DNA from 4 places in the Streptomyces sp. NPDC032091 genome. Region 1 is predicted to be linked to each of the others. Evidence: riboswitches for the same ligand, from Rfam matches in the RefSeq annotation. Region 1 holds a riboswitch; each other region holds the start of a gene.

Region 1 (3,710 bases):
GACCTCGCCGCCGAGACCCTCGCCCAGGAGATCGGCATCCGCCCCGGAGAGGTCGTCCGGGTGCTCTCGAACCGGCTCGCCGAGCGCCACGGCATCCGCCTCTCGGCCGACTCCGACCGCCTCCACCATTTCGACGGGACGACCCGCGTCCTGCACCTGTCCAGCCGGCTCCGCCCGGGCCAACAGGCGTTCCGCATGGCCACCCAACTGGCCCTCCTCGAACACGGAGCCGAGCTCGACCGGCTGGCCGCCGAGGACTTCCCGTCCGGCTCCCCCGCCCACGGCCTGGCGCGGATCGGCATCGCGAACTACTTCGCCGCCGCGCTGATCCTCCCGTACGGCGCCTTCCACACGGCCGCCGAGGAGTTCCGCTACGACATCGAACGCCTCACCGACCACTTCGGCATCGGCTACGAGACCGTCTGCCACCGCCTCAGCACCCTGCAACGCCCCAGGCTGCGCGGGGTGCCGTTCTCCTTCGTCCGGGTCGACCGGGCCGGGAACATGTCCAAGAGGCAGTCGGCGACCGGGTTCCACTTCTCCCGCGCGGGCGGCACCTGCCCGCTGTGGAACGTCTACGAGGCCTTCGCCGCGCCCAGCCGGATCCACGTCCAGGTCGCCGCCATGCCCGACGGCCAGCGTTACCTGTGGACCGCCCGGGCCGTCACTCGGCACCGCGGCGGCTGGGGCGAACCCGGCAAGACCTTCGCGATCGGCCTCGGCTGCGAGATCCGCCACGCATCGCGGCTCGTCTACTCCGACGGCCTCGACCTCGACAACGCCTCAGCCGCCACACCCATCGGTATGGGGTGCCGGCTCTGCGAACGCCTCGACTGCCCCCAGCGGGCGGTCCCGCCGCTCGGCCGGACCCTGACCGTCGACGAGAACAGCAGCACGTTCATCCCCTACCCCGTCACCCGGGACCGGCCGTGAGGCTCTGCCTCACCCCAGCCGGCGTGCTTCCGCCTCGGTCACCGGGTCCCCCACCCGTACGCCATGCAGCACGTGAGCGAGCACCTCGGCGCCGCGGACCACGCGGGGGCCCGGCCGGTTGAAGTACGCAGGTCCGTCCAGGACCCACACCTCACCGGCCGCCACCGCGGGCAGTTCGTGCCAGCCTGGCAGCGAGGTGAGCAGGTCGATCTCCGTCATGGTGCGTTCGGGCGGGAAGCCGCACGGCAGTACGAGGATCACGTCCGGGCGTGCCTCACGCACCGCCTCCCACGTCATCGGCTCGGTGTGCTCACCGGGCTCGGCCAGCAGCGCTTCCCCACCGGCCGCGGCGACCTGCTCCGGCACCCAGTGGCCGGCGGGCCACAGCGGATCGAGCCACTCGATGGCCACCACCCGGGGCCGCGCCCGCCCCGCCGTGCGGCGCCGGACCTCGGCCAGGCGACCACGCAACTCCGTACGCCGCCGCTCCGCCACCTCCCCCGCCCCCAGCAGCTCGCCCACCGTGACCAGGCAGTCCAGTACGTCGTCCAGGGTCCGCGGCTCCAGGCTCAGCACCCGGGGTCCGGCGTCCATGACGCGCACCGCGCGGGAGACCGCCTCGTAGGACACCGCGCAGACCTGGCAGAGGTCCTGGGTGAGCAGGACGTCCGGTGCGAGCGCGGCGAGCGCCTCCGCGTCCAGGGTGTACAGCGAGGATCCGCTGTGTGCCGCGCCGCCCACCGCTGTGGAGATCTCCCGGCTGGTGAGCGCGTCCGCGTCGAATTCGGCCCGGGTCACGACGGGTACGGCGGCGACCGCTGCGGGCGGCCAGTCGCATTCGTGGGTGCGTCCGACCAGGTCGGAGGCGAGTCCGAGGTCCGCCACGATGTCGGTGGCCGCCGGGAGCAGCGAGACGATGCGCATGCTCCGACTGTAGACGCGCCGGTGACGGTCCGGACTTACCAGGACGTCCAACTATATGTTCCTGGCACAAGGTCCGCGGTGCAGGGAAGCCGGTGTGAATCCGGCACGGTCCCGCCACTGTGACCGGGGGGTGTGCTGCCATCCACACGCCACTGACGAGGTCGGTCGGGAAGGCGGGCGGCGCGCGGGGATCCGGGAGTCAGGATACCGGCCGCGGATTGTTCCCGCGTTTGTCCACGAGGATGGAGCAGACACGCCTGGCACCGGTTTGTACCCACGACCCTGGTGATCCGGCGGAGCGCACGCACACCACTTCCGTGCGCTCGTAGTTCCCACGGCTTCCGCAGCGGCACGCCCCCATCAGGGTGTAGTCCGCCGGTCCGCCGTGCCATCCCCGGATCCAACCTGCTGGCCGGGCGGGCCGACACCGAGGCCGCGATCGGCAACGCCGAGGAGGCGCAGGTCGATTGGGGGCAGGGGAACCCGCAGCGACGCGCCCGCGTCCTGCTGCGCTTCCTCCAGCTGGTCGAGGGCGAACGCGAGAGCCTGGCCAGGCTTCTGTCGTCCGAGCACGGCAAGACCGTCGCCGACGCCCACGGCGATCTCCAACGCGGCCTGGAGATGGCCGAGTTCGCCACCGGGATTCCGCACCTCCTCAAGGGCGAGTTCACCGACAACGCCGGTACCGGCATCGACGTGCACTCCCTGCGCAGCCCGCTCGGCGTGGTCGCCGGCATCGCGCCGTTCAACTTCCCCGCGATGATCCCGCTGTGGCAGGCCGCGCCCGCGCTGGCGTGCGGGAACGCGTTCATCCTCCAGCCCTCCGAGCACGATCCGGCGAAGGCCGCGCAGACGACGGCGGGGAAATCAAGGGACCCTCGCAGGTCGCCACGCCTCGGGGTCAGGGGCCCGCCACGGTCTTGGGGACGGGGGAGGACGTGGACGCGCTGCGCAGGTCCGCCGTCGTGACGCCCACCAGGGCCACGGCTCCGAGGCAGAGGAGGCCGCCGCTGACGAGGGCCACTGTCCCCGAGGCGGCGTCTGCCACGAGGCCGCCGCGCATGTTGCCGATGTCGGGCCCGGCCTGTCCCACGATCTGTTCGGTCGCGCTGACGCGGCCGAGCAGTTCCCGGGGCGTGTGCATCTGGACGACGGTGCTCCGCGAGACCACCGAGACCGTGTCGGCGGCGCCGGCCAGGACGAGGAAGGCCAGCCCGCCCCAGCGGTTCGTCGCGGTGCCGAAGAGCGCCAGCGCCGTTCCCCAGGTCGCGGAACCGGCGAGCATCACGAGGCCCGGCCGGGGGAACCGGGTGAAGGTCCCGGAGAAGACGGATGCCGCTACGCCGCCGACGGCGATCGCCGTGAGGAACAGTCCGAGCGTGCGCGGGTTACCTCCGAACCGTTCCGCGTTGATCAGAGGGAACAGCTGATGGGCATCGACAGCACGGTCGTGGCCAAGTCGGTGAGCAGGGCCCCGCGAATGACCGGGGTGCGGCCCAGGAAGGCCAGACCGTCCGCAACCCCACGCAAGCCGGGCCGGGCGGGCTCGTCACCTGGGGTCATCCGTGGCAGGCCGAATGCCCCGTAGAACGCGGCGACGAAGGTCAGGGCGTCGATCAGGTAGCAGGCGCCGACTCCCAGCTCTCCGACGATCAGTCCGCCGAGGGCGGGGCCGATCAGCATGGCACCCTGGAAAGAGATGCGCTTCAGCGCCAGCCCAGCCGCCAGCTGGTGTGGGGGAAGGAGCTGCGGGATGAAGGTGCGCGAGGCGGGCCCGGCGCCCGCGACGAAACACGACTGGAGTGCGACCAGCCCGAGGACTCCGGCGACGGGAACGTGTCCAAGGAAGCCCT
Region 2 (3,710 bases), on a different contig from region 1:
CACGACCCCGAGGCCGAGGTCATGACCCGCCGCGCCTTCGAGCGGGCCCGCACGGACGCCCGCGAAGCGGACCCCCGCGAGGGCTTCCGCTGCTGCTGAATGCGCGACAGGGCCCCGCCGTCCCCCATCGGGGCGGCGGGGCCCTCGTGTTCCTCTTGGGTCAGCGCACCCAGTCCTTGAGGACCTCCGTCTGCAGGGTGATGCCGACGGGGTCGGGGAGTTCGACGTCCTTGCCGAATGGAACGGTACGGACGTGCTCGTACCGGCTGCCGTCCGGCTCGCTGTGGACGGTGACCTCGCAGGTGTCCCGGTCGATCAGCAAGTACACCGGAATGCCAGTCTCCGCGTATCCGCGGGGCTTCTCGCGACGGTCGCGGGCGTCCGTGTCCGTGTCGTACGACGTGACCTCCACGACCATGAGGGCAGGTTCAGGCTCAACCCATTCCCCTTGGCCTGCGAGGGAGCCGCTCGGCGCCAGGACCCCGTCAGGCCGAGCACGGCCATTGCGGTACTGCTGGATCTTGATTCCCTGCTCGGCATAGAGCCACAGCTCCGGCCTGAACTGCATGCAGATGCGCGTCAGCCACTCAATGATCGTCCCGTGATCCCCATCCGGCACCGCCTTGACCCCCAGCTTCCCGCAGATGAATTCAAGTCGCAGCCCCTCGATCTCGCGGGCACCTATGCGCGCCAGAGTCTCGAACTCTTCAGTCAGCATCTGGGGCCGGTCGCTCATCACGGTCATGCCTCGCTCACCTTCCTGGACGGTGCTGTCTCCGACGATAGCGCCGGCCACCGACACCCGTCCGGCACACTCGGCGGCATGGACTTCGAGATCAGGACGGCAAGGGAAGACGAGTACGCGCGGCTCGGGGAGATCACCGGGGAGGCCTACACCGGGGACGGGCTGCTCGACCTGAACGACGACGACCACTACCTGAACGTCCTGCGCGACGTCGCCGGCCGGGCCGCCGACGGGGAGGTGCTCGTCGCCGTGCGCGACGGGGTGCTCCTCGGCGGGGTCACCTTCGCCGCGCCCGGGAGCCGGCTCGCCGACATCGCCGGGCCGCACGACGCCGAGTTCCGCATGCTCGCGGTCGCCACCGGGGCGCGCGGGCAGGGCGTCGGGGAGGCGCTCGTACGGGCCTGCGCCGAACGGGCCCGGGCCCTGGACGGGGTCACCGCACTGGTGCTCTCCACCCAGCGGGCCATGCGCGGGGCCCAGCGGATCTACGAGCGGCTCGGGTTCGTCCGCACCCCCGAACTGGACTGGTCGCCGATCCCCGCACTGACCCTGCTCACGTACCGACTGGAGCTGTGACGACACGCTCCGCATGCACCCGACACAACATGTGGGGGCTACCGCATCGGGTCGCCCCCACATGTATGCTCATGCCTGCTGCCGCCGCAGGGGAATCCGGTGGGAATCCGGAACTGTCCCGCAACGGTGTGACGTACGCCCAGCGGCGTATCCGCGAGTCCGAAGACCTGCCGGCAGTGCCCCCGGATCGACCGAACCGGGGTGTCGATTCGTCCGGGCCTCGCGGTTGGGCCGGTGGACGCCACGTGGTGCCGAACGCCTCTGCGCGCGCCCGCGTGCGCCCGCTCGCGCCCCGCTCCGCCGATGACCGGGCCGAGTGAGGGAGAGCTCCCCCGTGACCATCGCGCCCGCCGCACCGCGCGCCGAGTCCGACCACCCCGAAGCAGAAGGTCCCGGGGCCGCGCTGCTGCGCACCCTCACCGAGCTCACGGCCGACCTCCCCGACACCGACCCCGGCCGGGTCGCCGCCGCCGCCCTGCGCGGCCGCAGCGCCGCCGCCGACGAGGCCGAGCTGCGCGGGCTCGCCACCGAGGCCGCCGCCGGTCTGATCTCCGAGGACCCGGCGTACTCCCGCCTCGCCGCCCGCCTGCTCACGCTGGCCGTGGCCGACGAGGCCGCCGGCCAGGGCGCCACCTCCTTCGCCGAGTCCGTCGCCGTCGGCCACCGCGAGGGCCTGATCGCCGACCGCACCGCCGAGTTCGTCGCCGCCCACGCCGCCCGCCTGAACGCCCTGGTCGAGCACGCGCTCGCCGAGGGCGCGGACGACCGCTTCGGCTTCTTCGGCCTGCGCACCCTGCACAGCCGCTACCTGCTGCGCCACCCGATCACCCGCCAGGTCATCGAGACCCCGCAGTACTTCATGCTGCGCGTGGCCTGCGGCCTCGCCGAGGACGAAAGCGTGCGCGCGGTCGAGGAAGTGGCCTCGCTGTACACCCTGATGAGCCGCCTGGACTACCTGCCGTCCTCCCCCACCCTGTTCAACTCGGGCACGCGGCACCCGCAGATGTCCTCCTGCTACCTCCTCGACTCCCCGCTGGACGAGCTGGACTCCATCTACGACCGCTACCACCAGGTCGCCCGCCTCTCCAAGCACGCCGGCGGCATCGGCCTCTCGTACTCCCGCATCCGCGCCCGCGGTTCGCTGATCCGCGGCACCAACGGCCACTCCAACGGCATCGTCCCGTTCCTGAAGACCCTCGACGCCTCCGTCGCCGCCGTGAACCAGGGCGGCCGCCGCAAGGGCGCCGCCGCCGTCTACCTGGAGACCTGGCACGCGGACATCGAGGAGTTCCTGGAGCTCCGCGACAACACCGGTGAGGACCAGCGCCGCACCCACAACCTGAACCTCGCCCACTGGATCCCGGACGAGTTCATGCGCCGCGTCAACGCCGACGCCGAGTGGTCGCTGTTCTCCCCCGCCGACGTCCCCGAGCTGGTCGACCTGTACGGCGACGAGTTCGACGCCGCCTACACCAAGGCCGAGGCCTCCGGGCTCGCCAAGAAGACCATGCCGGCCCGCGACCTGTACGGGCGCATGATGCGCACCCTCGCGCAGACCGGCCAGGGCTGGATGACGTTCAAGGACGCCTCCAACCGGACGGCCAACCAGACCGCGCTCCCGGGCACGGTGGTCCACTCGTCCAACCTCTGCACCGAGATCATCGAGGTCACCAACGACGCCGAGACGGCCGTCTGCAACCTCGGCTCCGTCAACCTCGGCGCGTTCGTCGCCGACGGCGCGATGGACTGGGAGCGCCTGGACGAGACCGTCCGCACGGCCGTGACCTTCCTCGACCGCGTCGTGGACATCAACTTCTACCCGACCGAGCAGGCCGGCCGCTCCAACGCCAAGTGGCGTCCGGTGGGCCTGGGCGCGATGGGCCTCCAGGACGTCTTCTTCAAGCTGCGCCTGCCCTTCGACTCCGCCGAGGCGAAGGCCCTGTCCACGAAGATCTCCGAGCGGATCATGCTCGCCGCGTACGAGGCCTCCTGCGACCTCGCCGAGCGCAGCGGCCCGCTCCCGGCCTGGGCCGAGACCCGCACCGCCCAGGGCGTCCTGCACCCCGACCACTACGAGACGGAAGCCCACTGGCCCGAGCGCTGGGACGCGCTGCGCGCCCGCGTCGCGAAGTCCGGCATGCGCAACTCCCTGCTCCTGGCCATCGCCCCGACGGCGACCATCGCCTCGATCGCGGGCGTGTACGAGTGCATCGAGCCGCAGGTCTCGAACCTCTTCAAGCGCGAGACCCTCAGCGGTGAGTTCCTCCAGGTCAACGGCTACCTGGTGGAGGACCTGAAGAAGCTGGGCGTGTGGGACGCGCAGACCCGCGAGGCGCTGCGCGACTCCTCCGGCTCCGTCCAGGGCTTCGGCTGGATCCCGGCGGAGGTC
Region 3 (3,710 bases), on a different contig from region 1:
AGGAACACCGCCCCGGCGAGCGCGCAGACGGGCAGCAGCGCCCGGTGCCCGGCCCCCACCACCATGCGGGCGGCGTGCGGAACCATCAGCCCGACAAAACCGATCGCCCCGCTGTAGGCCACGAGCACCCCGATCACGAGGGAGGCGAGGACGAAGACGGCGGCCCGGAAGCGGCCGGTGTCCAGGCCGAGGGTCCGCGCCCCCTCCTCCCCGGCGAGCAGCAGGTCCAGCGGGCGTGCGAGGGCGACGAGCAGAGCGGTTCCGGCCAGCAGCGCGGCGGCCGGCAGGGCGAGTTCGTGCCAGCGGGCCCCGCCCAGGCCGCCGAGGGTCCAGAACAGCACGGACCGCATCTGGTCCGGATGGGCGGCCAGCACGAGCACCAGGCTGGTCAGAGCGGACAGCACGTACTGCACGGCCACCCCGGCCAGGATCAGCCGGCCCGTGGTCATGGTGCCGCCGCGCCGGGCCAGCGCGTAGACGGCGACGAGCGCGGCGAGGGAGCCGGCGAAGGCGGCCAGCGGGAGCCCGACGGCGCCGCCCGCCCCCACGCCCAGCACGATGACCAGCACGGCCCCCGCCGAGGCGCCCGAGGAGGCCCCCAGCAGGAAGGGGTCCGCGAGCGCGTTGCGGACGAGGGCCTGGAGCACGGCGCCCGCGACCGCGAGGCCGGCGCCGACCACGGCCCCGAGCAGCACCCGCGGCATCCGGACGTCCCACACGATGGAAGCGAAGGCTCCGCGACGCCCGGGCCCGCCCGACAGGGCGTCGAGCACCTGTCCGGGACCGATGCGCACGGGCCCCAGCGCCAGCCCCGCCACCGCCGAGCCCGCCAGCGCGGCCGCCAGCAGCACCAGTACGGCCGCGGTGCGACGGCGGCCGGTCACGCGGCGTCGGGGTGCAACTGGCGGCCCAGGGACTCCACGGCGTCGGCGACGCGCACGCCGAGGACGGCCGAGGAGAGCGGGAGCACGACGAACCGCCGGTTCTTCACCGCGGGAACCTCCGCCAGTGCCGGATCGTTCAACAGGCGCTGCTTCTTGGTCTCCACGGTGGTGCCGCCGTAGTCGTAGATGAGGACGACCTCGGGCCCGCGCTCGATGACCTTCTCCCACGACACGTCGCCGAAGGTGGCGTCGAGGTCGGCGAAGACGTTCGTCCCCCCGGCGAGGGAGACGATCTCGTTGCCGATGCCGTTGCCCCCGGAGGTGAAGGCGGAGCCCTCGCCCGAGTCGTAGACGAAGACGGCCGGGCGGGCCCGGTCCTTGACCCGCGCGGTGACGGCGTCGATCCGGCGCTGCTCCTCCTCGATCAGGGCCGTGCCGCGCTCGGGCACGCCGAAGGTCCGGGCGACCTCGGTGATCTCGGTCTTCAGCTGCGCGAGCCCGACCCGGCCCGGGGTGCAGTACTCGACGCTGAGCCGGGAGCCGATGCCGGACGCGGCCAGCCCCTCCCGGTCGCGGCCCTGCCCCTTGTCGAAGGCGCTGGAGTAGCCGCCGTACACGAAGTCCGGGTCGGCGCCGAGGAGGACCTCCTTCGAGGGGTACTCCTTCGCGAGGACCTTGATGCCCGCGTAGGCGCTCCGGTAGGCCGGGAGGACGGAGTCGTCGAGGTACGCCGTGCCCGCCATCCGGTCCTGCAGGCCGAGGGCGAGCAGCATCTCGGTGGCGTGCTGGTTCATGGTGACGGCGCGTCGGGGCGGGGCCTGGTAGGTGGTGGCGACACCGCAGTTGGTGACGGTGTACGGGAACCCGGGCGCCGCGTGCGCGCCGGGAGCGGACCCTCCCGCCCCGGACGGACCGGCGCACGCGGTCAGGGTCGTCAGTGTCGTCAGGAGCGCGAGCGCGGGGAGCGGGCGCAGGGCTGCGCGGAAACGCGGCATGGTGAGGCCTCTCCGGGGGATCCTCGTCCCCGGTCGAAGTGAAGAGGCGGCGCGTCAGTGTCTGACTCCCGGGGCCCCGTGCAAGGGGCCGCCGGTCACAGTGGCGGGACCGCACCGGATTCGCACCGGTTTCCTGTCCTGCACCGCCCGGGACAATGCGGCCAAGTCTGCCAGATGCGGTGTTTGCCCCATGAAGGCCCTCGAACGCCGCCGGTGGCGGGACCGGCCCGTACGGAGGATCGTGGGCGGCGAGGGGGGTGGAGGAGGTCGGTCATGCGTCACGGCAGCCACACGGGCCACGCGGGTCCGGGGCGCGCGGCCAAGGCCGCCCGTCTCCTCCTGGCTCCCCTCCTCGCGGCGCTGCTGCTCGGCGCGGGCACCGGCGGCTCCGGCGAGACCGTCTCCCTCGACGGTGACCGGCCCGGGGAGCGCCTCGACGTCACCCTCACCCGGGTCGTCGACCCCGCGGGCCCGGCGCCGGCGCCCGGGGCCGACCGGCTGGTCGCCGTGGAGCTGCGCCTGGAGAACACGGGGACCGTGCCGTACGAGGACTCCCCCGCCCCGTCCGCGCACCTCCTGGACACCACAGGGCGGCGGTTCACCGGTCTCGGGGATGCCACGGACGCGGGCCCGGCCCTTCCCGACACCCTCACCCTCGCCCCGGGCCGGTCGGCCGCGGGCTACGTCGTCTTCCGGCTGCCGCGGGAAGCCCGCCCGGCGGCGGTGCAGTTCGCACTGGACTCCGGGCTCGGAGACGACGTCGCGCACTGGAGCCTGTCCTGAGGCCCTGCGGAAACCGGCCGGAAATTATCTCGACGCATCTAGTGACTTAGCAGGCACTCGACAGTAGAACTTGTTCCCACTCCATCGAGAGTGAGGAACGCCACATGAGTGACAAGTCCCTGCACAGCAAGGTGTCCAAGGGTGTCTCCCGGCGCGGATTCATCGCTGGAACCGGTTCTCTTCTGGGAGCCATGGCGCTTTCCGTCAACACCAGCGCCGCCCGCGCGAATCCCGCCACCGGCTCCACCGTCGCGCACGCCCCCCTCGCGTCCGGGACCCGTGTCCCGGCCCTCGTCATCGGCACCGGTTACGGCGGCTCGGTCGCCGCGTTGCGGCTCGCCCAGGCCGGCGTCGACGTCCACATGGTCGAGATGGGCATGGCCTGGGACACCCCGGGCACCGACGGCAAGATCTTCGCCAACACCACCAAGCCCGACTACCGCTCCTTCTGGCTGCGCACCCGCACGAAGGCGCCGCTGAGCAACTTCCTCGGCTTCCCCATCGACAAGGACGTCCCGAAGTACACGGGCATCCTCGACGCCGAGGAGATGGGCGGGATCATCGTCTACCAGGGCCGCGGCGTCGGCGGCGGCTCGCTCGTCAACGGCGGTATGGCGGTGACCCCCAAGCGGCAGAACTTCGCCGCGATCCTCCCCACGGTGGACCCCGACGAGATGTACTCCACCTACTACCCCCGGGCCAACGCCGGCCTCGGGGTGGGCCTCGTCGACCCCGACTGGTTCGAGACGGTGGACTGCTACCAGTTCGCCCGCGTGGGCCGCAGGCACGCCCAGCGCTCCGGCTTCCCCTTCGTCTTCGTGCCCGACGTCTACGACTGGGACTACATGAAGCAGGAGGTGGCCGGAACCGTCCCCAAGTCCGCCGTGGACGGGGAGATCCTCTACGGCAACAACGCCGGCAAGAAGTCCCTCCAGAAGACCTACCTCGCCACCGCGCGGGCGACCGGCAAGGTGGCCATCTCCCCCCTGCACCGCGTCACCACCGTCTCCCCCTCGGACGGTGGCGGCTACACGGTCGCCATGGAGGA
Region 4 (3,710 bases), on a different contig from region 1:
GCGGACGGCGTACTTGGTGGCGCAGTAGACGGCGGCGGTGGGCACGACCTCGTACGCTCCGACGGACGCGACGTTGACGACGTGCCCGCCGCCCTGGGCGCGCATCCCGGGGAGCACGGCGGCGATCCCGTGCAGGACGCCCCGCACGTTCACGTCGATCATCCGGTCCCACTCCCGCGTCCGTAGCTCCTCCAGCGGCGAGAGCGGCATGACGCCCGCGTTGTTGACCAGCACGTCCACCCGCCCGTAGCGCTCGCGGGCGGCCCGGACGAACCCCTGCACATCGGCGAGGTCGGTGACGTCCAGCCGGCGGGCCTCCGCCGTGCCGCCGCTGGCGGTGATCTCCCGGGCGATCCGCTGGAGACGCTCGGTGCGGCGTGCTCCGAGGAACACGCGGTGGCCGTCGGCGGCGAGCCGGCGGGCGGTCGCCTCACCGATCCCGCTGCTCGCCCCGGTGACGGCGACGACCTTGGCCATGTGGGTACTCAACATCCCGGCTCCCTCTTTCTCGGCAGGGCACCGACTCTGCGCCGGGCGCCGCGCAGCCACCAGGCCGCACCCCGCCTGGGTGCGGCACACCCAGGCACCGCCCGCGGCCGGCGCCCTAACCTTCAGGTCATGACCGGCAACCACCTGGGTGAGTTCCTGCGCGCACGCCGCGCCTCCGTCCGACCGGACGAGGTCGGCATGGCGAGCCACGGCCTGCGCCGGGTACCGGGGCTACGGCGCGAGGAGGTGGCCGTCCTGGCCGGCGTGAACGCCGACTACTACACCCGCCTGGAACAAGGCCGCGAACGCCACCCCTCGCCCCCCGTCGTGGACGCCCTCGGCCGCGCCCTGCTCCTCGACGCCGACACCGCCGCCCACCTGCACCGGCTGGCCGGCACGAGCCCGGCCCGCCCCCACCGCACCGACATGCCCCGGGCCGACCCCGCCCTGCGGACGCTGATCGACGGCTACCCCGACACCCCCGCCTTCGTCATCGCCCCGACCCTCGACGTCCTCGCCGCCAACGCCCTCGCCGAAGCCCTCTACGCCCCCTTCGACCCGGCGGACAACCTCGCCACGATGGTCTTCCTCGACCCGGCGAGCCGCCCCTTCCACCCCCGGTGGGACCACACGGCCGAAGCCGTCGTCGGCCACCTCCGCGAAGCCGAAGGCCTGCATCCCGCACACCCCCGGCTGCGCGTCCTCGTCGACGGACTGCGCGCACGCAGCGCGGACTTCGCCCGCCTGTGGAGCACCCACACCGTCCGCGCCAAGACCCGCGCGGCCAAGCACTTCCTCCACCCCGACGTCGGCGCCCTGCACCTCACCTACCACGCCTTCGACGTACGGGCCGCCCCGGGCCAGCAGCTCGTCGTCTACCAGGCGGAGCCCGGCAGCCCCAGCGCACAGGCCCTGCGCCTGCTCGGCTCCGTACACGCCACACCGACACCCGCCGCCGCGAGGTACTGACGTCGCCGCCTACGCCTCCAGCAGACCGGGGACCGGTCGCGGCCGCCCCTCGGCGTCTATGGCGACGAAGGTCAGGCGGGCCGTGGCCACGTCGGTCGCGGGAGTGGTGGTGGCGTTCCAGCGTTCGGCGGTGACGCGTACGCCCACCGTCATCGAGGTGCGGCCGGCGCGTTCGAGGAGGGCGTGGACGGTGAGGAGGTCCCCGGCGCGGGCCGGGGCGAGGAAGGTCATGCGGTCCACGGAGACCGTCACGGCCGGCCCGTCGGCATGGCGGCCGGCCGAGGCCGCGGCCGCGTCGTCGATGAGCTTCATGACGACGCCTCCGTGGATGGTGCCGTAGAGGTTGGTGTCGTGCTCGCTCATGATGTGGGCGAGGGTCACCCGGGAGTCGGCGGGCGCCTTGTGGGCGCGGGAGCCTGCGGTGATGTCCGTGGTCACGGAACTCTCCTTCGCGAGTCGTGGCTCGACCCGACGGCGTTCGGGGCGCGAAGGAGCGGCGGGCACGCTGTGCCCGCTGCCGCCGGCCCGCCCACGAGGCCCTCGGGTCTCCGTACGCGCTCGTCGCGCACGGGCAGCGGGCAGGTCTTCGGACTCGCGGACACGCCTGCCGGTCTCCCGGCGGGCACCTACTGGCCGTCGCTTCCCAGGACCGGCTCCGGTCCCAGTGCGTATGACGGCGGTCGTTCCCGCTCACCGCTGCGGGGCAGTCCCGGATTCCCACCGGGTTCCCTCTTACGACGCACCACGCCACGGAGTTGACGGGGGGCGAACCAGCTGCGCCCTCACCTTACGCGGTCTCCTTCCCCGGGCTGCCGGTGTGGTGCGAACGGGTGATGTGCGGGCCGGGGGAGGGGATGAGGTTCCGGCGTATCGATTCGCCTCCGGTGCGCTGCTTCTAAGGTCGCTGACAGTGCTCAGAGCGAGCGTCGTCGTGCGTCCAAGGCAGCCGGGAGGCCCCGTGTCCCAGTCCGTGTCCGATTCTCCGCGGCACCGCATCTTCGCCATGCTGGATGTCGATGGTGACGGTGTGGTGACCCATGACGAGTACCTCGGACGGGTGGAGCGGGTGGCGTCGGCCATGGGCCGCGACACCTCGCACCCGGTCGTCGTGGCGTCGCGGGCGGCGCACGAGGCGGTCTTCGCGGACATGGACGGTGACCACGACGGCCGGGTGACCTTCGAGGAGTACCGCGCGTGGGTGGGGCATGACGCGTTCGAGCGCTCCTGCCGGCCCGCGCTGGGCTCCCTGTTCGACATCGCGGACGCCGACGGCGACGGGCGCCTGGACCGTGCGGAGTTCACCCGCATGCGCACGGCGGCCGGAAACGCCGAGTCCGACGCCGCGGCGGCCTTCGACGGCCTGGACGTCGACCGTGACGGGCTGATCGACCGGGACTCCTACCTGGCGGGGATCAAGGCGTTCGTCACCACCGGTACGTCGCCCATGGCCGCCTCGTACGGCACCGGCCGCCCTGTGCCCGACACCGTGCGCTGAACCCCGCCCGGTGTCACGCCGCACTTTCCAGGATGCTTTTGAGCGTGGCCAGTTCGGTGTCCACGAGGGCCGTCTGCGCGTCGAAGTAGGCATCGGTGAAGGCGGGCGGCTGGAAGAAGGTCATCATGAACTCCGCTCCGGTGCCGTTGGCGACGACGCGGGCCGGGACCTGCCAGGACGCCTGCTCCTCCACGTAGTCGTGGTCGAGGAGACCGAATGCGGCGTTGGCGCGGATGCGGAGCCGGGCGGGCCCGTGCGGGGTGGCCATCAGCCACCAGTCGGGGTCGTCGGTGGGTTCGATGGCCTTGACGTTGACGACGGCCCAGGCGGGCCAGTTCGCGGGGTCGCGGAGGTAGGCGAAGACCTCCGCGGCGGGACGGTCGATGCCGACGGTCTTGGTCACCGAGCGGGCGGTGGCGTGGGGGGTGTTCATGGCGGGGCCTTTCCGGGGGCAGGGGGGTCGGGTGGGACGTCGCCGACCAGACCGCGGATCCAGTCCTCCAGCAGGAGGCGCCGGGCCGGGTCGAGGTGGGCGAAGAAGTGGGCGTCGTTGAGATCGGCGATCTCCGCCAGGCGCGGTGTGAGGTCGCGGCCGGCCTCGGTGAGGGTGAGCCGCATGATGCGCCGGGATCCGGGGTCGCTCTCGCGGGACATCAGCCCCTTGGCGATCAGCCGGTCGACCAGGCGGGAGACCGCGCCGGCGTCGATGCCGACGTAGCGGGCCACCTCCCGGGTGGTGCTGGCGTCGTCACGGTGG

Evidence for each region. Region 1 has a riboswitch for cobalamin ahead of ACZ5NJ_RS26100 (aldehyde dehydrogenase family protein). Riboswitches for the same ligand answer to the same signal wherever they lie in the genome.
Region 2: it holds a riboswitch for cobalamin, as region 1 does, so the genes downstream of both, ACZ5NJ_RS18850 (ribonucleoside-diphosphate reductase subunit alpha) here and ACZ5NJ_RS26100 (aldehyde dehydrogenase family protein) in region 1, are expected to answer to the same signal.
Region 3: it holds a riboswitch for cobalamin, as region 1 does, so the genes downstream of both, ACZ5NJ_RS24980 (ABC transporter substrate-binding protein) here and ACZ5NJ_RS26100 (aldehyde dehydrogenase family protein) in region 1, are expected to answer to the same signal.
Region 4: it holds a riboswitch for cobalamin, as region 1 does, so the genes downstream of both, ACZ5NJ_RS04805 (acyl-CoA thioesterase) here and ACZ5NJ_RS26100 (aldehyde dehydrogenase family protein) in region 1, are expected to answer to the same signal.

What each region holds. Positions count from the first base shown of each region.
Region 1 covers NZ_JBVILR010000018.1:5,406-9,115, forward strand. The annotation lists gene ACZ5NJ_RS26090 (short-chain fatty acyl-CoA regulator family protein) at 1-933, shown strand, start outside; gene ACZ5NJ_RS26095 (ABC transporter substrate-binding protein) at 943-1,857, opposite strand; cobalamin riboswitch at 1,917-2,087, shown strand; partial or broken gene ACZ5NJ_RS26100 (aldehyde dehydrogenase family protein) at 2,248-2,697, shown strand; partial or broken gene ACZ5NJ_RS26105 (MFS transporter) at 2,759-3,710, opposite strand, start outside.
Region 2 covers NZ_JBVILR010000010.1:211,735-215,444, reverse strand. The annotation lists gene ACZ5NJ_RS18865 (YbdD/YjiX family protein) at 1-99, shown strand, start outside; gene ACZ5NJ_RS18860 (Uma2 family endonuclease) at 161-745, opposite strand; gene ACZ5NJ_RS18855 (GNAT family N-acetyltransferase) at 824-1,321, shown strand; cobalamin riboswitch at 1,387-1,510, shown strand; gene ACZ5NJ_RS18850 (ribonucleoside-diphosphate reductase subunit alpha) at 1,656-3,710, shown strand, end outside.
Region 3 covers NZ_JBVILR010000016.1:182,720-186,429, reverse strand. The annotation lists gene ACZ5NJ_RS24985 (FecCD family ABC transporter permease) at 1-884, opposite strand, end outside; gene ACZ5NJ_RS24980 (ABC transporter substrate-binding protein) at 881-1,879, opposite strand; cobalamin riboswitch at 1,915-2,056, opposite strand; gene ACZ5NJ_RS24975 (DUF4352 domain-containing protein) at 2,153-2,662, shown strand; gene ACZ5NJ_RS24970 (GMC oxidoreductase) at 2,767-3,710, shown strand, end outside.
Region 4 covers NZ_JBVILR010000002.1:398,043-401,752, forward strand. The annotation lists gene ACZ5NJ_RS04795 (SDR family oxidoreductase) at 1-492, opposite strand, end outside; gene ACZ5NJ_RS04800 (helix-turn-helix transcriptional regulator) at 619-1,458, shown strand; gene ACZ5NJ_RS04805 (acyl-CoA thioesterase) at 1,468-1,896, opposite strand; cobalamin riboswitch at 2,019-2,248, opposite strand; gene ACZ5NJ_RS04810 (EF-hand domain-containing protein) at 2,462-2,953, shown strand; gene ACZ5NJ_RS04815 (SRPBCC family protein) at 2,967-3,386, opposite strand; gene ACZ5NJ_RS04820 (MarR family winged helix-turn-helix transcriptional regulator) at 3,383-3,710, opposite strand, start outside.